3 regions of the Streptomyces sp. NPDC002092 genome follow, and region 3 is predicted to be linked to each of the others. Evidence: riboswitches for the same ligand, from Rfam matches in the RefSeq annotation. Region 3 holds a riboswitch; each other region holds the start of a gene.
What was found. Region 3 has a riboswitch for ZMP and ZTP ahead of ACWCRD_RS38015 (phosphoribosylaminoimidazolecarboxamide formyltransferase). Riboswitches for the same ligand answer to the same signal wherever they lie in the genome.
Positions count from the first base shown of each region.

Region 1: linked by a shared signal. The riboswitch ahead of ACWCRD_RS11110 (glycine hydroxymethyltransferase) and the one ahead of ACWCRD_RS38015 (phosphoribosylaminoimidazolecarboxamide formyltransferase) in region 3 are both predicted to bind ZMP and ZTP.
Region 2: linked by a shared signal. The riboswitch ahead of ACWCRD_RS33465 (bifunctional 5,10-methylenetetrahydrofolate dehydrogenase/5,10-methenyltetrahydrofolate cyclohydrolase) and the one ahead of ACWCRD_RS38015 (phosphoribosylaminoimidazolecarboxamide formyltransferase) in region 3 are both predicted to bind ZMP and ZTP.

Region 1 is NZ_JBSFDG010000004.1:228,156-235,337, forward strand. It holds gene pdxR (MocR-like pyridoxine biosynthesis transcription factor PdxR) at 1-170, shown strand, start outside; gene ACWCRD_RS11100 (hypothetical protein) at 300-1,139, opposite strand; gene rocD (ornithine--oxo-acid transaminase) at 1,324-2,529, opposite strand; ZMP/ZTP riboswitch at 2,634-2,723, shown strand; gene ACWCRD_RS11110 (glycine hydroxymethyltransferase) at 2,766-4,217, shown strand; gene ACWCRD_RS11115 (hypothetical protein) at 4,290-4,946, opposite strand; gene ACWCRD_RS11120 (hypothetical protein) at 5,126-6,073, opposite strand; gene ACWCRD_RS11125 (RNA polymerase sigma factor) at 6,060-6,662, opposite strand; gene trpS (tryptophan--tRNA ligase) at 6,752-7,182, shown strand, end outside.
Region 2 is NZ_JBSFDG010000016.1:257,681-264,862, forward strand. It holds gene ACWCRD_RS33445 (IucA/IucC family protein) at 1-893, shown strand, start outside; gene ACWCRD_RS33450 (type III PLP-dependent enzyme) at 890-2,098, shown strand; gene ACWCRD_RS33455 (hypothetical protein) at 2,184-2,477, opposite strand; gene ACWCRD_RS33460 (nuclear transport factor 2 family protein) at 2,650-3,015, shown strand; ZMP/ZTP riboswitch at 3,128-3,211, shown strand; gene ACWCRD_RS33465 (bifunctional 5,10-methylenetetrahydrofolate dehydrogenase/5,10-methenyltetrahydrofolate cyclohydrolase) at 3,234-4,082, shown strand; gene ACWCRD_RS33470 (CU044_5270 family protein) at 4,083-5,054, opposite strand; gene ACWCRD_RS33475 (RNA polymerase sigma factor) at 5,047-5,607, opposite strand; gene ctaD (aa3-type cytochrome oxidase subunit I) at 5,713-7,182, shown strand, end outside.
Region 3 is NZ_JBSFDG010000022.1:37,387-44,568, reverse strand. It holds gene ACWCRD_RS38035 (TerD family protein) at 1-54, opposite strand, end outside; gene ACWCRD_RS38030 (permease) at 218-1,252, shown strand; gene ACWCRD_RS38025 (TIGR03943 family putative permease subunit) at 1,249-1,977, shown strand; gene ACWCRD_RS38020 (IMP cyclohydrolase) at 1,964-2,644, opposite strand; gene ACWCRD_RS38015 (phosphoribosylaminoimidazolecarboxamide formyltransferase) at 2,691-3,845, opposite strand; ZMP/ZTP riboswitch at 3,877-3,961, opposite strand; gene ACWCRD_RS38010 (carboxyl transferase domain-containing protein) at 4,040-7,141, opposite strand.

The DNA of each region.
Region 1 (7,182 bases), on a different contig from region 3:
CGGCCTGGCAGGGCCTCGCGGTGCACGGACTGCACCGCTACCGCCACCCCGAAGCGACCGTCGAGCCGCACGACGCGCTGGTGGTGGGCTACGGGACCCCACCGGACAGCGCATGGGCCGGCACCCTGGACGCGCTGTGCGCGGCTCTGCCGGAATCGGCAGAGCCGTAATCCGTAGCAGCCGGCCTCAACTCCCCGCAGCGGGCCCCTTGACGGCCTTTCCGGCACCTTCATTCGGTGCGGAAAGAATGCCCGTGCATCCCGATTTGCCAGCGGATATGCAGCCGCAGGGGCATTCGCTCAGGCCGTTTCCGCGGTCGTGGCGTCCGCCGTCGGCGCCTCCCCGAACCGCGCCAGCGCCAGCGCCCCCACGACCGCGACCAGGAACCCCAGCACCGCAAGCCAGGCCAGCCCGTCCCTGGTGCGGTCCCCGAGCCACACCACACCCACCGCCGCCGGCCCGATCGTCTCACCGATCACCATCCCGGCGGTGGCGGTGGTCACCGAGCCGCGCTGCAACGCCGACGTCAGCAGCAGGAAGGCCGCGCCCCCGCCGATGAGGAGGGCGTAGGTCGCCGGGTTGGTGAGCAGTTCTGACGGTGCGAGCGAGTCGATCAGCCGCACCGACACCTCCACCACCCCGAACCCGAACCCGGCTCCCAGGCCGAGCACCAGCGCCCGCCCCCGCCCGGACCACCGCCCCCCGAACAGGCCCAGCAGCAGGACCACGACGGCGATCGCGAGCATCGCGTACTTCAGCGCCGTCGACCCTTCGCGATTCCCCTCGGCCCCGGACGCCAGCCCCAGCATGGCGAGACCGGCGCACACCACCCCCACCGCACCCCACTCCGTCCCGCTCAGCCGCACCTGCAGCAGTCGCGCCGCGACCACCCCGGTCACCGCCAGGCTGGACGCGAGCGCCGCGGCCACCGCGTAGATCGGGATCGAGCGCAGGGCGACGATCTGGAACAGGAACCCCAGCCCGTCCAGCGCCAGCCCGGCCAGATACCGCCACTGCCGCAGGGCCCGCAGCAGCAGCGCCGCCTCCCCGCCCCCACCCGTACCGGCCGTCCTCGCGGCAACCGCCTGCAAAACCGTCGCGGTACCGAAGCAGACCGCCGCGCCCAGCGCGCACACCATCCCAAAGATCACGAAGTGACTGTAGGGGAGACGTACAGCAAGCGGCGATGCCCCCGGCTTCCGCTCTCACCGATCGTTGGCTTTACATACCTAAAGGAAGGTGCATATGTGGGGGTGCATATGTGGCGTTCCCCCGGGTGCCCCGTCTCTGCTGCCGCCCGGCCGGCTCACCGGGACGGGAGGCTCAGATCCCCAGCACTGCCCGCAGCTGCGCGAGCCCCCAGTCCAGGTCCTCCTTCGCGATCACCAACGGCGGCGCGATCCGCACCGTCGGCCCATGGGTGTCCTTCACCAGCACCCCCCGCTCCATCAGCTTCTCGGACACCTCCCGCCCGGTGCCGTACTGCGGCGCGATGTCGATGCCCGCCCACAGCCCCCGTCCGCGCACCGCCCGCACCCGGCCCGTGCCGGTCAACGCCCCCAGTTCCCGGTGCAGATGACCGCCCAGCTCCGCGGACCGCGCCTGGAACTCGCCCGTCCGCAGCATCGCGATCACCTCCAGCGCCACCGCACACGCCAGCGGATTCCCGCCGAACGTCGAACCGTGCTCACCGGGCCGGAACACCCCGAGCACATCGGCCGACGAGACCACCGCCGACACCGGCACGATCCCGCCGCCCAGCGCCTTGCCGAGCACATACACATCCGGGACCACGCCCTCGTGCTCGCACGCGAAGGTCTTTCCGGTCCGGCCGAGACCCGACTGGATCTCGTCCGCCACGAACAGCACGTTCCGCTCGCGCGTCAGCTCCCGCACCGCCGGCAGATAACCGGCCGGCGGCACCAGCACCCCCGCCTCGCCCTGGATCGGCTCCAGCAGCACCGCCACCGTGTTCTCCGTGACCGCCGACCGCATCGCCGTCAGATCCCCGTACGGCACGATCTCGAAGCCCGGCGTGTACGGACCGAAGTCCGCCCGCGCCTCCGGGTCGGTGGAGAAGCTGACGAGGGTCGTCGTACGGCCGTGGAAGTTGTTGCCCGCCACCACGATCTTCGCCATCTCCGCGGGCACGCCCTTGACCCGGTAGCCCCACTTCCGGGCCGTCTTCACGGCCGTCTCCACCGCTTCCGCGCCGGTGTTCATCGGTAGCACCAGCTCCATCCCGCACAGCTCGGCGAGCTCGGAGCAGAAGGCCGCGAACCGGTCGTGATGAAACGCCCTCGACGTCAGCGTCACCCGCTCCAGCTGCGCCTTCGCCGCCTCCACCAGCCGCCGGTTGCGATGCCCGAAGTTGAGCGCCGAGTAACCGGCCAGCAGGTCCAGATACCGCCTCCCCTCCACATCCGTCATCCACGCCCCGTCCGCGGAGGCGACGACCACGGGCAGCGGGTGGTAGTTGTGCGCACTGTGCGCGTCGGCGGCGGCGATGAGCGCGTCCGTCGTGTTCACGGGACCTCCCGGGGGTGTGGCAGCCGTGCAGCGGCCCCCTCTTCCTATCGTCGCTCGCATGGTGGACGCGGGACCTGCGCTCTCCGGCGTGGCCGGTAGGCTGATCGACGGGTCGTGACTGGCGCGCAAGGATGGGACGGACCATCGGGGAGCGACCCGTGTGTGACCGAGTGCCGTGCGCCTGGGCCAGACCGAGAACCGTGACCGCTTGCACGCCACGCCCGGAGGCCGACGACATGTCAGAGCAGCAGCCCCTCTCCACCGAGTCCACCGCCTTCCGCGCCGCCCTCGATGTGATCCGCGCCGTCGAGCCGCGCGTCGCGGACGCCATCGGGCAGGAGGTCCACGATCAGCGCGAGATGCTCAAGCTGATCGCCTCCGAGAACTACGCCTCCCCGGCCACCCTCCTCGCGATGGGCAACTGGTTCAGCGACAAGTACGCCGAGGGCACCATCGGCCGCCGTTTCTACGCAGGCTGCCGCAACGTCGACACCGTCGAGTCGCTCGCCGCCGAACACGCCAAGGAGCTCTTCGGCGCCCGCCACGCCTACGTCCAGCCGCACTCCGGCATCGACGCCAACCTCGTCGCCTTCTGGTCGGTCCTCGCCGACCGGGTCGAGGCCCCCTTCCTGGAGAAGACCGGCGCCCGCCAGGTCAACGACCTCACCGAGGCCGACTGGGCCGAGCTCCGCCAGGCCTTCGGCAACCAGCGCATGCTCGGCATGTCCCTGGACGCCGGGGGCCACCTCACCCACGGCTTCCGCCCGAACATCTCCGGCAAGATGTTCGACCAGCGCTCCTACGGCACCGACCCGGCGAGCGGCCTCATCGACTACGAGGCCCTGCGCGTCTCCGCCCGCGAGTTCAAGCCGCTGATCATCGTCGCCGGCTACTCCGCCTATCCGCGTCTGGTGAACTTCCGCATCATGCGGGAGATCGCCGACGAGGTCGGCGCGACCCTGATGGTGGACATGGCGCACTTCGCCGGGCTGGTCGCGGGCAAGGTGCTGACCGGCGACTTCGACCCGGTCCCGCACGCCCAGATCGTCACCACCACCACCCACAAGTCGCTGCGCGGCCCCCGCGGCGGCATGGTCCTGTGCGACGACTCCCTCAAGGACCAGGTCGACCGCGGCTGCCCGATGGTCCTCGGCGGCCCGCTTCCGCATGTCATGGCCGCCAAGGCCGTCGCCTTCGCCGAGGCGCGTCAGCCCTCCTTCCGGGACTACGCCCAGCGCATCGTCGACAACTCCCGCGCCCTGGCGGAGGGCCTGATGCGCCGCGGCGCCACCCTCGTCACCGGCGGCACCGACAACCACCTCAACCTCATCGACGTGGCCACCTCCTACGGCCTCACCGGTCGCCAGGCCGAGGCGGCCCTGCTCGACTCGGGCATCGTCACCAACCGCAACGCCATCCCCGCCGACCCCAACGGCGCCTGGTACACCTCCGGCATCCGCATCGGCACCCCCGCCCTGACCACGCGCGGCCTGGGCACCGCCGAGATGGACGAGGTCGCGGGCCTGATCGACCGCGTCCTCACCACCGCCGAGCCGGGCACCACCAAGTCGGGCGCCCCGTCCAAGGCGCAGCACGTCCTCGACCCGAAGATCGCGGACGAGATCTCCCACCGCGCCACCGACCTCGTGGCAGGCTTCCCGCTGTACCCGGAGATCGACCTGGGCTGACCAGCGCCCGCTCTTGAGTTGTCAAAGATCGATGGCGTTCGGAGACCGGTGATACTCAAAGACCGGTGACGCTCAGAGCTCGATGAGCTCCTGTCGTGGTTCCTCCCGCGGCGGTCCGGCACCCTGCCGGGCCGCCGCGCGCCGTATCAGCAGTGCCCCACCGGCCCCGGCTGCGAACCCCGGAACCGCCCACCAGACACTGCTCCGGCCGGCCCCCTGCCCGGTGGCCTGCTGCCAGGCCATCCCGCTCTCGCCGCGCCCGGCCGCGGCCGGACCGTCGCCCAGCACTTTCGCCTGCTCCAACTGCACAAACACCGAGCGCGGTGCCCGATGCCAGCGGATGTCGTCGTCCTGGACGGCCGGCGCGGGATCGCTGCGTATCCAGGGCGTGCCGTCCGCCGCCACGAACAGCTGGTCCTGGCGCTCGACGGCGATGTCACCGCCCGGCGGACGCATCGTCTGCGGCCAGCCTCCCACCCCCGTCAGCCCCCAGACCACGGTGAAGGCCACCGGCGGACGGCGCCCCTCGGCCCAGTCGTCCGGCACCCGCTCCGTCCCCTCGTAGGTCGGCCGCAGCAGCTGTCGCAGGCGGGTGAAGGCCGGCTCACCGGACCGCAGCACCGTCGTCTGCCCGGTGCCGCCCGCGATGATCATGGCCAGGTCGGGGACGTCCCGGACCTGCCCCTGCGCCGCCTCGTCAGTCCCGTCGGACGCCGCGGCCACCGGCATTCCGCACAGGACCACAGCCACCACCGCCGCGAAGAGAGCGGCGACCCGCACCCTCGGTCGACTGCTCTTCCACGCACGCATCCAGTCCCCCAACCCGTCGGTGTCGTACGGCCCGTCCCCCAACCGCCTGTCACTTCTGGTACACCGCCCGACCCGTCGGGGTTCCCACCCCGGCTGTCCTATTTCGAGGCTTCCTCCAGCGACTTCGCGATCTCCACGGCCCGGCGCTCGGACGCCACGCCCTCCAACCGGAGTGTCACGGCACCTGCACCCGTCCGGTGGGTCCACAGCAGCGTCGGCCCGGTGGCCCGCTCCCTTCGCGTGAAGCGGTTCCCGTCGGGATCGACCAGCCAGAAACTCAGCAGATGGGGGCGTGGGAACCACAGTGCGTAGTTCTGCACACCGTCCGCCGAGGGCTCTTTGCCCAGCCCGATCCACTCCGGTCCCTCGCGCAGCACCTTGGTGAAGCCGACGTCCAGCCGCTCCGGGAACTCGTCCAGTCGAACCGTGCGCCCACCCTCCCGCCGGCACAGGCTCACCAGGAACCGTCCGTGCGGCTCACTCGTCACCGCCACGGTGTCCGGCGCGCCGAGCGCGTCCGGCACCAGCGGCTCGAAACCGGCCCGGTTCCCGGCCTGTCCGAGCGACACCGAGGTGCCGCAGCCGGGCACCGAAGCACCTGGCGAGGGCGACGCCGACGGGTCGTACCGCACCTGCACCCCGCCGAAGTCGAACCAGTCGAGGACCGCGGCCCGCACCGGCGGCGTGAGCACGAGAACCGTCAGCAGAGAGCACAGGACCGTGGTCAGCGAGCGCCACCGCTGCCGGGTCCAGTGCCGGACCGCGCCCAGCCGCTCACGGGCGCCCCGGGGCTCGGCCACCGGGACCGGCACATGCTCGGCCAGTATCTGCCCCAGCACCCGCTCGACCATCGTCTCGGCGCCCGGCGAACCGGCGGCGCCGTCGCTCCCCGGCGCGTCCAGCGACCGGCCGAGCGCCCGCAGCTCCTCCGGCAGCCGGGAAGGGCCGTCCTCGCGCGCCCTCCCACGGTCCCGCCCGCCCGGCCCCGGACTCGGACCACGGCCGCCCTCACCGTCGTACGCACCCCGTCCTTCACTCACGCTCATCACCCCCTTCCCGAGGCCTGAAATCCGGCAGCAGTCGGCCCAGCTTGCGCAGAGCGCGGTTCAGCCGGGACTTGACCGTCCCGCGAGGCCAGCCCAGCGCCTGGGCCGTCTCGGACTCGTCCATCTCCAGGAGATAGCGGTAGGTGACGACCAGCCGGTGCTCCTCGCTCAGCTTCTCCAGCGCGGACAGCAGCGCCTCACGGCGCTCCGCCTCCAGGGTCGCCACCGCCGGGTCCGCCGATTCCGGTATCAGCGGCTCCGCCTCCACGAAGGCCGCCTCCCGGCCGGCGAGCGTGCGCTGCCGCGCCGCCGTGCGCACTGTGTTCCTCGTCTCATTGGCGACGATCGACAGCAGCCACGGCTTGAAGGCGGCGCCGTCCCGGAACCTGCCCAGCGCGCAGTACGCCTTGACGAAGGCCTGCTGCACCACGTCCTCCGCGTCCGCACCCGCCCCGAGCGCCGCGGCCGCCCTGAGCGCGATACCCGTATGGGCCCGCACCAGGTGCGCATACGCCTCCGGCTCCCCGGCGCGTACGCGTGCGATCACCGCGGCCTCATCGACGATGCGGCCCCCCTCCCGCGTCCTCACACCCTTGTTACACCGCAGCGGACGGATCGGTTCCCACCTGTTTCCGACCAGTTCCGGATCGGCTCGACAGACCTGAGAGAATGGTGAACATGGCCTCTGACCGACCCCGTGTGCTTTCTGGAATCCAGCCCACCGCAGGCTCGTTCCACCTCGGCAACTACCTCGGCGCCGTCCGCCAGTGGGTGGCCCTGCAGGAGTCCCACGACGCGTTCTACATGGTCGTCGACCTGCACGCGATCACGGTTCCGCAGGACCCGGCGGAGCTGCGCGCCAACACCCGGCTCGCCGCCGCCCAGCTGCTCGCGGCCGGTCTCGACCCCGAGCGCTGCACGCTCTTCGTCCAGAGCCATGTGCCCGAGCACGCACAACTGGCCTGGGTCATGAACTGCTTCACCGGCTTCGGCGAGGCCTCCCGCATGACGCAGTTCAAGGACAAGTCCGCCAGGCAGGGCGCCGACCGCGCCTCCGTCGGCCTGTTCACGTACCCGATCCTCCAGGTCGCCGACATCCTGCTCTACCA
Region 2 (7,182 bases), on a different contig from region 3:
GCATCACCAACTGCCTGCGCAAGAACAGCAGTTATGAGCTGTCCGGCGCCGTCGCGCTGACCCGTCTGCTGGCCCCGGCACTCGCCGACCTGGCCGACCGCTTCCCCGGCAGCGCCGTGCTGCGCGAGCCGGCCTACCGCACGCTGGCCCTGCCCGGCCCGGACGGCACCCCCGACCGCGACCTGTTCGAGGGCTTCGGCGTCATCGTCCGCGAGGGCCTGCCGCGCCGCCTCGCCCCCGGCACCGTCCCCCTCCTCGCCGCCGCGGTCGCCGACGAGTACCCGACGGGCGCCGCCCACGTCTCCCGCCTCCTCGACGGAGCGGACGTACGCACCACCCTCGCCTGGTGGACGACGTATCTCGACCTGCTCGTCCCGCCCGTCCTGGCCGCCTACTTCGACCACGGCCTGGTCCTGGAACCCCATCTGCAGAACGTCCTGGTGTGCGTCGGCGCCGACGGCATGCCCGCCCAGGTCCTCTTCCGCGACCTGGAGGGCACCAAGCTCGTCCCCGAACACCACGCCGAGACGCTGGCCGCACTGCCGCCCGACGTCGCGGGCCCGATGACGTACGACGCCCAGCGCGGCTGGGACCGGGTCGTGTACTGCCTGCTCGTCAACCACGTCGCCGAGCTGCTCGCCGCCCTCGCCGACCTGCACCCGCAGGCGGAGGCGGCCCTGTGGGCCCGGGTGCGCGCCACGCTCCAGGCGTACGCCGACCGCCACGGCTGCCCGCCGAGGCTCGCCGCCCTGCTCGCCGGAGTGCCGCTGCCCGCCAAGGCCAACCTGCTGACCCGCTGGGAACGCAAGGCGGACCGGGACGCCGGGTACGTCCGGCTGCCGTCACCGCTCGCCGAGGACATCCTGCGCGACACGACCGGGAGCGCCCGATGACCGACCCGACGCCCGCGGTCCACGACCACGTCCTGTCCCTGCCCGTCACCGAACTGCCCGCGTACGTCTACGACTTGGCGGCGCTGAGTGCTCATGCCGCCGCCGTGCGGGCCGCACTGCCCGAGCGGGTCGAGGTGTACTACGCAGCCAAGGCGAACCCGGAGCCGGAGATCCTCGGCGCGCTCGGCCCCTACGTCGACGGCTACGAGGTCTCCTCGGGCGGTGAACTCGCCCATGTGGCCAAGGCGGTCCCGGACCGGCCGCTCGCCTTCGGCGGTCCCGGCAAGACACCGGACGAGGTACGGACCGCGCTGGAGCTCGGCGTCGAGCGTTTCCATGTGGAGAGCGCGTACGAGCTGCGCATGCTGGCCGAGCTGGCGCGGACCTGCGCGCCGGGGCGCCGGGTGGCGGTGCTGGTCCGCGTCAATCTTCCGGTCGCGGACGGAGCGCTGGCGGGCAGCTCGCTGGCGATGGGGGGCCGTCCGACGCCGTTCGGCCTGGACCCGGCACAGGCCGTCGACGTCGTACGGGCGCTCACCGACGGCACGTATCCGCACCTCGAACTACGGGGTGTTCACGCGCACCTGGCCAGTGGCCTGGAGGCGGCGGAACAGCTGGCGGTGGCCCAGTCCGTGGTGTCCTGGGCGACGGGCCTCGGTGTTCCGCTCGCCGAGGTGAACGTCGGCGGCGGCATGACCGTCGACTACACCGATCCGGAGCACCGCTTCGACTGGACCGCGTACGGCAGGGGGCTCGCCCGTCTGACCGAGGCGCACCCCGAGCTGACCCTGCGCATCGAGCCGGGGCGGGCGCTGACGGCCTACTGCGGCTGGTACGCCACCGAGGTGCTGGACGTGAAGCGCAGCCACGGCGAGGAGTTCGCGGTGGTTCGCGGCGGCACCCACCACTTGCGGACCCCGGCGACGAAGGGGCATGACCAGCCCTGTTCCGTGCTGAAGGTGGACGCCTGGCCGCACCCGTGGCCGCGGTCGGCCGCCGAGGGCGAGCAGGTCACCGTGGCGGGGCAGCTGTGCACCCCGAAGGACGTCCTGGCCCGCCGGGTCCCCGCGCCGGGGCTCAGGGCCGGCGACCGGGTGGTGTTCTCGCTCGCGGGCGCCTACGCGTGGAACATCTCGCACCACGACTTCCTGATGCACCCCCGGCCCGGTTTCCACTTCCTTCACCCTTCCAGAGCAGGGTCGTGATCAGGTCACCCCCACAGCGAAAGGGCCGCCCGTCTCCGGGCGGCCCTTTCGCTGTGGGGGGGACGTTCGATGCGGCGTCGGCGGGTTACAGGGCCCCCGGGAACCCGCTGGCGGCTCCCATGCGGGCGACCCGGTCCAGCTGCTCGAGGTTGTTGAGTCGGTTCAGGTGCTGCAGCTGCTCGGAAGGGCGCGGCACCTCGGCCCTGCGCTCGGCCGGGATGCCGCTCTGGGCGAGCGAGTCGAGCGTGGAGATCGGGTTGAGCTCGCTCGCGTCCTTGTTCTGGATGGTCGCGTCGGACGCACAGGCAAGCGGCGCGGCAAGGGCGGTGATTCCTGCGGCGAGACCAACGGCGGCGACGATACGTCGTGTTGAGATCATGCTTCCCACAACGTCACCGGGCCTGCGGCGGTCACGGCCGCGCCACGCCACTCACCCATCAGGGGCAGTGCTCCGGCTGCGCTTGCCGAGGCCGCCGCGGCGGAGGAGCCTCGAAGGAGGGGTCCTTCGCGGCCCGCAGCTCCTCGGGTCGCGTCCCTCGAAGGAGGTCATCATGGGCACCACGGCAACTCCCGGCTTCAGCGCGGACACCCTGCGCAAGGGGGTCGAAGGACACACTGCGGCGGATCTTCTGTCGCTCTATGCGGACGACGCGCAGGTACGCATCGTGGACCGCAACACCCAGCCCAGCCAGCCCAAGGTTCTGCGCGGTCGCCAGGAGATCGGCGCAATGTTCGAGGACATCTACAGCCGTGACATGACACACAAAGTGGACCAGTGCATCATTCAGGGCGATCATGCCGCCTACAGCCAGTCCTGCCAGTACTCGGACGGGACACGCGTCCTGGCCGAGTCGATGATCACCCTGCGTGACGGCAAGATCAGCGAAGAGGTCCTGATCCAGGCGTGGGACGAGTAGGACGAGTAAGGGGCACAACCGCGAGGGTCCAGATCATCGCCCGATCGACCTGGACCTTCTCGGCGTCCCCGTGACAGGGGCTCCTGACCGCCGTGGCGGCTCGGCTAGTCTGAGGGCGGGCCGTGACTGGCGCTGAGGTGGAGTACCACCGGGGAGCGGCCACGCAGAGTCGATGCCGTGCGCCTGGGCGGTACGTCACACCTGCCCAGGAGTGGATCATGCCCCAGGCCCGGCTCATCGACGGCACCTCCCTTGCCCGGCGCATCGTCGAGGACACCGCCAAGCGGGCGGCCGACCTCACCGGACGGACCGGAACGGCGCCGTGCCTGGCGACGGTACTGGTCGGCGAGGACCCCGCCTCCGTCACCTATGTCCGGATGAAGCGGAACCGCTGCCGCAAGGCCGGTATCGAGTCGCGCCAGGTGGAACTTCCCGCCGCCACGACCACCGAGGAACTCGTCGGCGCCCTGCGTTCCCTCTCGGACGCCCCGGGGGTGCACGGCATTCTGCTGCAGCACCCGATGGGCGAGCACATCGACGAGCGGGCCGCGTTCGAGGCGATCGCGCCCGAGAAGGACGTCGACGGCGTCACCTTCGCCTCGTTCGCGACGATGAGCTTCGGCCTGCCGGGCTTCGTGTCGTGCACGCCGGGCGGCATCATGCGGCTGCTCGACGAGTACGGCGTCGACCCGTCCGGGAAGCGGGCCGTGGTCGTGGGCCGCAGCGCCATCCTCGGCAAGCCGGCCGGCATGCTGCTGCTCGCCCGCGACGCGACGGTGACGTACTGCCACTCCCGTACCCGGGACCTGTCCTCGGTCGTGCGGGAGGCGGACATCGTGGTCGCCGCCGTGGGGCGGCCGCGGTTGATCCGGGGCGAGGACATCAAGCCAGGCGCGGTCGTGATCGACGCCGGCTACAACCCGGGAAACGTCGGCGACGTCGACTTCGACTCCGCCGTGGAGCGGGCCGGTCTGATCACTCCGGTGCCGGGCGGTGTCGGTCCGATGACGATCGCCACGCTGCTGGAGCAGACCGTGGATGCCGCCGCCCGGCAGCTCGGGGTGTGATCAGCGCATCCAGGCGCTGTAGTCCATGACGTCGCCGGCCTTGACGCCGTACTCCGGCTCCGCCCCGGTGACGACGGTCTCCAGGCCGAGGACCGCACCGGTGGACGGCTGCATGATCAGCATCCGCCGGTAGCCGGCGCCCTCGTACTCGTACGCCTGTCCGCGCCGCCCGAGCCGGTCCGTGACCTGGCCGACCGGTCGCAGCCCCTCGGTGCCCGCGAGGAGCCGGGCCAGCGTCGCGGACTCGCGGGAGCCGAGGGTCCAGTGGTCGAGCAACACCCCGACGGCGTCGAGGAGTTCGGGAGTCGTCAGCTTGGTGCGGGTGTACGAGGCCTCCTGGAGGTAGACCCGCAGCCTTGCCGTGCCGTTCGGCGGGGGGGACTCGGGCGGCGCGTCGCTCCAACTGGGCGGAAACGTCCGGCTGCTGATGACATGGCCGTCCTCGACCAGGTGTGGGTCGCCGCCGTCGTCGCGCAGGACCGGCCGGCCGGGGTGGCGGGGGTCGGTCGCCACCACGAGCTCGGTGTGGCTGCCGTCGGCCTTCCAGCGCACGACGCGCTCCTCGGGGAGCGTGATCGGGGGCTTGTCGTCGCTCATGCCGAGGCTCCAGGACTGCACATGCGTGCCCTTGCGCAGCCTCGGCGCATCCTCCGCCGTGGCCTGCCGCTGTGCGCGGTCGGCGAGTTCCTCCAGGGGTACGGGGGTGGAGTCTGCCTGGACGACCAGCGGGCGGGGTGCGGCGACCGCGGGCGCGGTGCCGGGGCCGCTGAGCAGCAACGCCAACGCGGTCGCGGCGACGGCGGCGGTGGTGGCGAGGCTCCAGACGAGCCGGGTGCGGCGGCGCGTGGGGCGGTCGTGCAGCAGCCGGTTGAGCCGGCGCTCGGCGTGGTGGTCGAGGGGGCCGTCGCCGTAGTGGGGACCGTCGAGCGGCACCGGGTTGGCGCGGCGCAGGAGTTCGAGTTCGTCAGCCATGGCCGTGTTCCTTCGAGGGGGTCGCGTCGGCGGAGGCCGCGCTGGGGCGCAGGGGTCCCATGCGGTCTATCTCGGCTCTCAGCCGGTGCCGGGCGCGGTGCAGCCGCATCGATGCGGCCCTCGTTCCGCAGCCGAGGGCGACCGCGACCTCGTCGATGCCCAGTTCCTCCCATGCCGTCAGGCGCAGCACCTCCTGGTCGGCCTCGGACAGCCGGGCCAGCGCCTCGTGCACCCAGCCGCCCGGGGTCTCCGCATCGGGGCTCGCCACGATCTGCCGGCCGTGTGCGGTCTCGTCGTTGCCCAGGCGGTCGACCAGGCGGCGGCGCCGCCCGTAGCCGCGTACCGCGTTCGCCAGGCAGTTGCGGGCCACGCCGTAGAGCCAGGGCAGCGGGGATCCCGGCAGGTCGGCCCGGCGTCGCCAGGCGACCGTGAACACCTCCGCCACCACTTCCTCCACCTCGCCGGCCCGCCCGCCCAGTCGCCGCGCGACATAGCGGCTGACCGCCCAGTAGTGCTCGCGATAGGCAGCGGCGAAGATCTCGTCGTTGCTCATGTCCCGTTCGTGTCCGGCACCATCCGGATCGTCACACCCGTTTCCGTGATTCTCGTCGCGTCACCCGAGTGTGACCGGCGTACCCGGAGCGGACACAGGCGGGGCATGAGGCACCTCAAGTGGCTGACGACCACTGATCACAAGACGATCGGGACGCTCTACCTGGTCACGTCGTTCGCGTTCTTCCTGGTCGGCGGCGTGATGGCGCTGCTGATGCGCGCCGAGCTGGCCCGTCCGGGCCTGCAGATCATGTCGAACGAGCAGTTCAACCAGGCGTTCACGATGCACGGCACGATCATGCTGCTGATGTTCGCGACGCCGCTGTTCGCGGGCTTCGCCAACTGGATCATGCCGCTGCAGATCGGCGCCCCGGATGTGGCCTTCCCGCGGCTGAACATGCTCGCGTACTGGCTCTATCTCCTCGGCTCGACCATCGCCGTCGGCGGCTTCCTCACCCCGCAGGGTGCGGCCGACTTCGGCTGGTTCGCCTACTCCCCGCTGTCGGACGCGGTCCGCAGCCCGGGTATCGGCGCCGACCTGTGGATCATGGGTCTGGCCTTCTCCGGCTTCGGCACGATCCTCGGTGCGGTCAACTTCATCACCACCATCATCTGCATGCGCGCGCCGGGCATGACCATGTTCCGCATGCCGATCTTCACGTGGAACGTGCTGCTGACGGGTGTTCTCGTGCTCCTGGCCTTCCCGGTGTTGGCCGCGGCGCTGTTCGCGCTGGAGGCGGACCGCAAGTTCGGGGCGCATGTCTTCGACGCGGCCAATGGCGGCGCCCTGCTGTGGCAACACCTCTTCTGGTTCTTCGGCCATCCAGAGGTGTACATCATCGCGCTGCCGTTCTTCGGCATCATCTCCGAGGTCATCCCGGTCTTCTCCCGCAAGCCGATGTTCGGCTACATGGGCCTGATCGGCGCGACCATCGCCATCGCGGGTCTGTCCGTGACCGTGTGGGCCCACCACATGTACGTCACCGGCGGTGTACTGCTCCCGTTCTTCTCCTTCATGACGTTCCTCATCGCCGTACCGACCGGCGTGAAGTTCTTCAACTGGATCGGAACGATGTGGAAGGGCTCCCTGTCCTTCGAGACCCCGATGCTCTGGGCGACCGGCTTTCTGATCACGTTCGTCTTCGGCGGCCTGACCGGCGTGATGCTCGCCTCCCCGCCGCTGGACTTCCCGACCTCCGACACCTACTTCGTCGTCGCCCATTTCCATTACGTCATCTTCGGCACCGTCGTGTTCGCGATGTTCTCCGGATTCCATTTCTGGTGGCCCAAGTTCACCGGCAAGATGCTCGACGAGCGCCTCGGGAAAATCACCTTCTGGACGCTGTTCGTCGGCTTCCACGGCACCTTCCTGGTCCAGCACTGGCTGGGGGTGAACGGAATGCAGCGGCGGATTCCCGACTATCTGGCGGTGGAGGGTCTGACGACGCTCAACACGGTGTCGACCATCTTCTCGTTCCTCCTCGGAATGTCGTTCCTGCCGTTCTTCTACAACGTCTGGAAGACCGCGCAGTACGGCGAGAAGGTGGAGGTCGACGACCCGTGGGGCTACGGCCGC
Region 3 (7,182 bases):
ATCCCATTTGAGCCGCACTTCGATCTTTCCCTGTATCTTGTCGCCGCCGCTCACCCGGACGCTGCCCCTCTCGAATCAGGCCACCGCGGGACGGTCCCCCCGCAAGGTCAAGTATGTTCCCGGTCCCGTTCATTCATCCGCCCGCGGCGGCGTGTGCGCACCGTGAGGGGGGTGATCCTGGCTTATCTTCGCCACGAATCCGACATCCGGAGTAAATATGAATAAAACGGATGAGCTGGTTGGTGTGGCGGAAGAAGTGGCGCTCGTCGCGCCGGCCGGCCATCAGGGGCGCCGCGTCACCGGACGACCCCTGCCCCTCGTCGTCCTCATCGCCGTCGCCTCGGTGGCGGTCCTCTCGCTCACCGGCGTCGGATGGCTGAACCGGCCCGCCGTCGCGGCCTGGCGCACGGTCTGTCTGGCCATCACCGTCCAGGCGCTGCCCTTCCTCCTGCTGGGCACGGTCCTGTCCGGGGCGATCAACGCGTTCGTACCGGCCGACCTGTTCACCCGGATCCTGCCCCGCAGGCCCGCACTCGCCGTCCCGGTCGCCGGCCTCGCGGGCGTCGTCCTGCCGGGCTGCGAGTGCGCCTCGGTGCCGGTCGCGAACAGCCTGATCCGCCGCGGTGTCACCCCGCCCGCGGCCTTCGCCTTCCTCCTCTCCGCGCCCGCGATCAACCCGATCGTGCTCACCGCCACGGCCGTCGCCTTCCCGGGAAACCCCGCCATGGTCGCCGCCCGGCTGCTGGCCTCCCTGGTGACCGCGGCCGCGATGGGCTGGCTGTGGCTCTGGCTGGGACGCGAGGAGTGGCTGCGGCCGACCGTCCGCCACACCGGCCACCGGTCAGGACACAGTCGCCTGCGGGAGTTCCGCCTCGGCTTCCAGCACGACTTCCTGCACGCCGGCGGCTTCCTGGTGCTCGGGGCCATGGCCGCGGCCACCTTCAACGTGGCCGTGCCGCGCTCGGTCCTCGACACCTTCTCCGGTTCGCCCTGGCTGTCGGTGCTCTTCCTGGCCGCGCTCGCCGTGCTGCTCGCCGTCTGCTCGGAGGCCGACGCGTTCGTCGCCGCCTCGCTCACCGGCTTCTCGCCCACCGCCCGGCTGGTGTTCATGGTGGTCGGCCCGATGGTCGACCTGAAACTGATCGCCCTTCAGGCGGGCACGTTCGGCCGGTCCTTCGCCCTGCGCTTCTCGACCGCGACCACGGTGGTGGCCGTGGCGGCCGGGGTCCTGATCGGAGGAGCACTGCTGTGAAGCGCCACGCCCAAATCCTCCTGCTGGTCCTGACCGGCCTGGGCCTGCTGCACGCCGCCCTGTTCAGCGACCTCTGTCTGCGCTACGTCAAGGAAGGCCTGCGCCCCCTGCTGATCGCTTCCGGGGTGCTGCTCCTGCTGCTGGGCCTGGCGGCAGCAGCGCTGGACCACGCGGCCCCCGAAGCCGACGCGCACGCACACGGCCACGACCACTCCACCGCACCCCGCATCGCCTGGCTGCTGTTCCTGCCCGCACTCAGCCTGCTCCTCTACGCCCCGCCCGCCCTCGGCGCGTACACCGCCTCGCACGCGAGCAACAAGGCCGTGCCGAAGGCGCAGCGGTTCGATCCACTGCCCGCGACCGTCCCGCTGCCGATGACCCTCACCGACTTCACCGCCCGGGTCCAGCAGGACCGGGAGCAGGCCGTCAGAGGCCGCAGCATCCGGATGACCGGATTCGTCACCCCGGCCGGGCAGGGCGGCGGCTGGTATCTCACCCGGATCATCTTCACCTGCTGCGCGGCGGACTCCCAGTCGGTCAAGGTCCGCATGTACGGGACCACCGCACTGCCGGCCAACACCTGGGTGGCCGTCACCGGAACCTGGCACCCCAAGGGCACGCTCGGCACGAAGTCCGCGACGGCGGCCCTCGACGTCCACCGCACCGAGCGCGTCTCCCCGCCCGTCAACGCCTACACGGACGACCTTCCGCTCACGCCTTCGTGAGGGCGGACCCCGGTCCCCGCACAGGGTCGACGACGGCGGCAGCGATCCTGAACCGTTCGTCGAGCGCCCACCAGATCTCGTCCAGCAACTCCGGCCCGCTCCCGGCGTCGACCGTGACCTCGGTGAAGGGAGCGGCGACCGAGACGTGTTCGCCGTCGGATTCATAGGTGGTCAGCAGGACCGCCTCGCCCGGTTGCAGGTCCTGTACGGCGAGGGTCATCACGTTGCTGGTCGGGCGTGCGGCGCGGCTGGGGCGGGCGGCCCCGAAGACGGTGGTGCGTCCGCCGTCGCGGCTGATCAGCGCGGTGAGGCGGGAGGTGCGGATCGGGGGGTCGGGTTCGTACTCGAAGCCGCTGAGCGCCTCGGTCGGCGGGGCTCCCGCCCTGAGTCGTTCCGCGGCCTGGGACACCTGCTCCCCGTTGCCCAGCACCAGCCAGTCGCTCGTGGTCGTGGCGGCGGCGTAGTGCCGCAGGGGATCGCGCTCCCGGGGCGAGAGCGGGCCCACCACGAGGTCGTCGTCGATCAGCCGGAGCGCGCGGTCGCGTGAGGCCGGGCTGCGGCCGGTGAGGAAGTAGCCGCCCAGCACGGCCCCGGAGTGGGTGCGGGCGCACAGGAGCCCGCGGCCGGGGTAGGGGTTGGCGGCCAACAGGTCATGAAGGGTGAGCATGCTGATGCGCTTTCTGGTCGGCGGGAGGGGCCTGGCGAGGCGTTGCTCAGTGGTGGAAGAGCCTGAGGCCGGTGCGGACCAGGGCGATCCCGTGCGCGCGGCAGGCGTCCTCGACCTCCGCGGAGCGGATCGATCCGCCCGGCTCGGCGATGTGGCCGACACCGTGCCGCTGCGCGTGGTCCACGTTGTCGCGGAACGGCAACGCCCCGTCGGAGACGAACGAGACCCCCTTGAGCCGGGCCGTCCACTCGGCGCGGCTGCCGGCCGAGAACTCCGGCACCGGCTGCGACAGGGCAGCAGACAGCCTGGCCCTCTCGTCCGCGGTGAGGTCACCTTCGATGAAGCGGATCTGCCAGTTGATCCGGTCCTGGCGCCGGACGCCCGGTCCGAAGGCGAGCGCGCGCACCACCGGATGGCGCCGCAGCCACCAGGTGTCGGCCTTCGCCCCGGCCAGCCGTGTGCAGTCCACTCGGGACTGCTGTCCGGCGCCGATACCCAGCGTCGCCCCGTCGCGCAGGAAGCACACCGAGTTCGACTGCGTGTGACGCAGCACCACCAGGCCCAGCAGAAGGTCTTCCGCAGCCCTCGTGGGAAGCGCGCCGCACACGACGTTCTCCAACAGCCTTTCCGTGCACGGCACTTCGTCCCGCTGCTGACTCAGACGCAGACCGAAGACCTCGCGCGTCTCCCGCTCCGGCGGTACAAAGGCCGGATCCGCCTCCAGGACGAGGAAGCGGCCGTTCTTCTTCCTGCGGAGTCTGCCGACGGTACCCGGTGCATAGCCGGGCGCGACGATGCCGTCGCACACGACGTGGGCCAGCAGTTCGGCGAGCTCCTCGTCGACCGGGTGCGAGACAGCGGCGAAGTCGCCGTAGGACGACTTCGGGTCGGCGTCCCGGGCGCGCAGATACGCACTGGTCAGGGCGCCGACCTCGGTCTGGTCGACACCGTGGAGCTGTGCCGTCACGTCGTCGACGGGCCCGGCCACGGCCGCACCGGCGGGTGAGACGTGCTTGAAGGAAGCGGCCGCAGGCCGGCCGAGGGAGCGGCTCGCCTCCCGCACCAGCTGCCAGCCGTTCAGGGCGTCCAGCATGTTGATGTACGACGGGCTTCCGTGCACCACCCGAACCGGCCACCGGCCGGGCCGCACCGGCGTGGCATCCGCCGCCTGCTGCGGGTTCGTTCCGTACCGCAGATCCACGTCATGGCCTCCTCAGCGGGAACATCACTGACGGAGGCGCCCAGGCGGTCGACGCTCACGCTGAACCACGGCCGCTCCCCGGTGGTCGTCCACCCTCGCCAGTCGCGGCCGGAGCTGACTCTACCGGCAACATCCGACCGGCAGGACCCGCACCGGGCAACCAAGCATCCGGCCCAGCTGAATCAGACCCCGGATCACCAGGTGTCGACGAACGGGCGGTGTCCTGCCTCCGGTACGGGGGACCGCTCAAGCGCCGCAAGGATCCAGGTCCGCGACCCGGCCGGGTCGATCACCGCGTCGATCTCCAGCGCGGCCGCCGCGTTGACCGCCTTCCCGCGTTCGTACAACTCGGCGACCCGTTCCTCGAAGACACGCGCACGCTCGGCCGGGTCCGTGATCGCCGCCAGCTCCCTGCGGTAGCCGAGCCGCACGGCACCCTCGAGCCCCATCCCGCCGAACTCGCCGCTCGGCCAGGCCGCTGTGGCCAGCGGCGCGCGCGTCGAGCCACCCATCATGGCCATCGCCCCGAGCCCGTACGCCTTGCGCAGCACCAGACTCACCAGCGGCACCCGCAGATTGGCGCCCGTCACGAACAGCCGGGCGAAGTGCCGCACGGTGGCGGTCCGTTCGGCGTCCGGGCCGACCATGAACCCCGGGGTGTCGCAGAGCGAGACCACCGGCAGCCCGAACGCGTCGCACAACTGCAGGAACCGCGCCGCCTTGTCGGCCGCGTCCCGGTCGATCGCCCCGCCCAGATGCGCCGGATTACTGGCCAGGAGACCCAGCGGCCGCCCCTCGATCCGTACGAGACAGGTCAGCACCCCCACGCCGAACTCCGGCCGCAGCTCCAGCACCGAGCCCGTGTCCGCGAGCCCGGTGACCGCCGCCCGCACGTCGTAGGCCCGCCGCCGGTTCTCCGGCACCACCTGCCGCAGCAGCCGCTGATCGGGCGTCTCCCAACTGCTCTGCTCTCCTTGGAAGTACGACAGATACCGCCGCGCGACCCGCACGGCCGCCGCCTCGTCGGCGACCGCGAGGTCCACCACCCCGTTCGGCACCTGCACCGACAGCGGACCCACCTCCTCCGGCCGGAACACCCCGAGTCCGCCGCCCTCGATCATCGCGGGCCCGCCCATCCCGATCGTCGCGTCGGGCGTGGCGATCACGACGTCGCAGCAGCCCAGCAGCGCCGCGTTGCCGGCGAAGCACCGCCCCGAGACGATGCCGACCAGCGGCACCAGCCCGCTGAGCCGCCCCATGCGCTGGAAGGTGGTCACGTCGAGGCCCGCCACGGCCGTGGTGTCGGTGTCCCCGGGCCGCCCGCCGCCGCCCTCCGCGAACAGCACCACAGGCAGCCGCCGCTCCTCGGCGAGCTCCAGCATCCGATCCGTCTTGCGGTGGTTCTGCAGTCCCTGGGTGCCGGCGAGAACCGTGTAGTCGTACGACATCGCCACGCACGGCCGGCCATGGATCCGCCCGGTGCCGGTGACCATGCCGTCGGCCGGCGTCGACCGGATCAGGTCGTCCAGCGAGCGGCGGCTGCGCTGGGCGGCGATCGCGAGGGCGCCGAACTCGGTGAAGGTGCCCGTGTCGCACAGGTCCTCGATGTTCTCGCGGGCGGTGCGCCTGCCCAGGGCGTGCCGCGCCGCGACCGCCTCGGGCCGGTTCTCGTCGAGACCGAAGGCATGCCGCCGTACGACCTCGGCGAGGTCCGCGCGCACGGCATCCGGATCAACCGGCTCCGCCTCGGGCCCGTCGCCCTGTGCGCCGGTGAGGTCGTCCAGATTGGCCAACGGGGAGCCGGCGCCGATCGTTTCGCCCAGGCGCGCGTGCACCAGCCGTACCACTCCAGCCCCGGGAGCCCGCACCACGTGCTCCATCTTCATCGCCTCCAGCACCAGCAACTGCTGCCCGGCCCGCACCGGTTCGCCGGGGGAGACGTCGACGGAGACGACGGTGCCGCTGAGCGGCGCGAGGACCGTGCCGTCGCCGGGCGCCTCGTCGGGAACGACGTGAGTCTGCGCAAGCTCCGCCACCACGCCCGTGTGCGCCCAGAAACGCGGCCGGGACAGCACCTCCCGCAGCAGCGGAATCCCCGTCCGCACCCCCTCCACGGCGAACTCGCCCAGCGCCCGCCGCGCCCGCGCGCAAGCCGCCTGCGCATCGCCCGCCGGGACGTGCGCGACCACCTTGGCGAGCAACGGGTCGTACCGGACACCGACTTCGGCCCCGGCACGGATCGCCGTGTCGACGCGTACACCGGGGCCCGACGGCAGGTCGAACCGCGTGATCCGCCCCGCCTCCTCGGCGGTGACCCGCGCCTGCACGGCGAACCCGCGCGGCGCAGCCGGTGGCCCCGGCAGCCCCAGCTCGTCCAGCGTGGCCCCGGCCGCCAGGCGCAGCTGCACGGCGACCAGGTCCACCCCTGTCACCTCCTCGGTGACCGTGTGCTCCACCTGAAGCCGCGGATTGGCCTCGATGAACCAGAACTCCTCGCCACGGAGCATGAATTCGAAGGTGACCAGGCTCGAACAGCGGGCGGCGCGGGCCATCCGCAGTGCGGCGCCGAGGATCCGCTCCCTGGTGTCCTCGGAGAGGTCGGGCGCGGGCGCGATCTCGATCACCTTCTGGTGGCGGCGCTGTGCGCTGCAGTCCCGGTCCCACAGATGTGTGACGGCGCCGGTCGTGTCCCCGACGACCTGGACCTCGATGTGCCGGGCGCCCTCCAGCAGCCGCTCCGCATACAACTCGCCCCGCCCGAAGCCCTGCTGGGCCTCCGATGCGCACCGCTCCCAAGCCTCGTCCAGCTCCTCGGCCCGCCGTACGACCCGCATGCCGCGTCCGCCGCCCCCGCCCACCGCCTTGATCATCACGGGCCCGGCGGCCAGCAGCTCCCGCGCCCCGTCCGGGCCGTCGGCCCCGGCGAGTACCGGAACCCCCGCCTCGACGGCGAACTCACGCGCCCGCGCCTTGTCCCCGAAGACCGCCAGCACCTCGGGCGCGGGCCCGACGAAAGTCACCCCCGCGTCGGCGCAGCGGCGCGCGAAGTCCGCGTCCTCACTCAGAAAGCCGTACCCGGGATGCAGGAAGTCGCAGCCGGTGCCGCGCGCGGCGGCGAGCAGTGCGCCGCCGTCGAGATAGCCGCCCAACGGGACGGCCTCGTCGGCCAGTCGAGCGTGCGCGTCGTCGCCCTCGGCGTACACCGCGACCGAGCGCAGCCGGACCTCCGAGGCGGCCCGCAGGACGCGTACGGCGATCTCCCCGCGGTTGGCGACGAGCACGGCGGCAGTACCCATGGGAGCCCTCCACGGACCTCGGCGGTCCTCATCGACCGGCC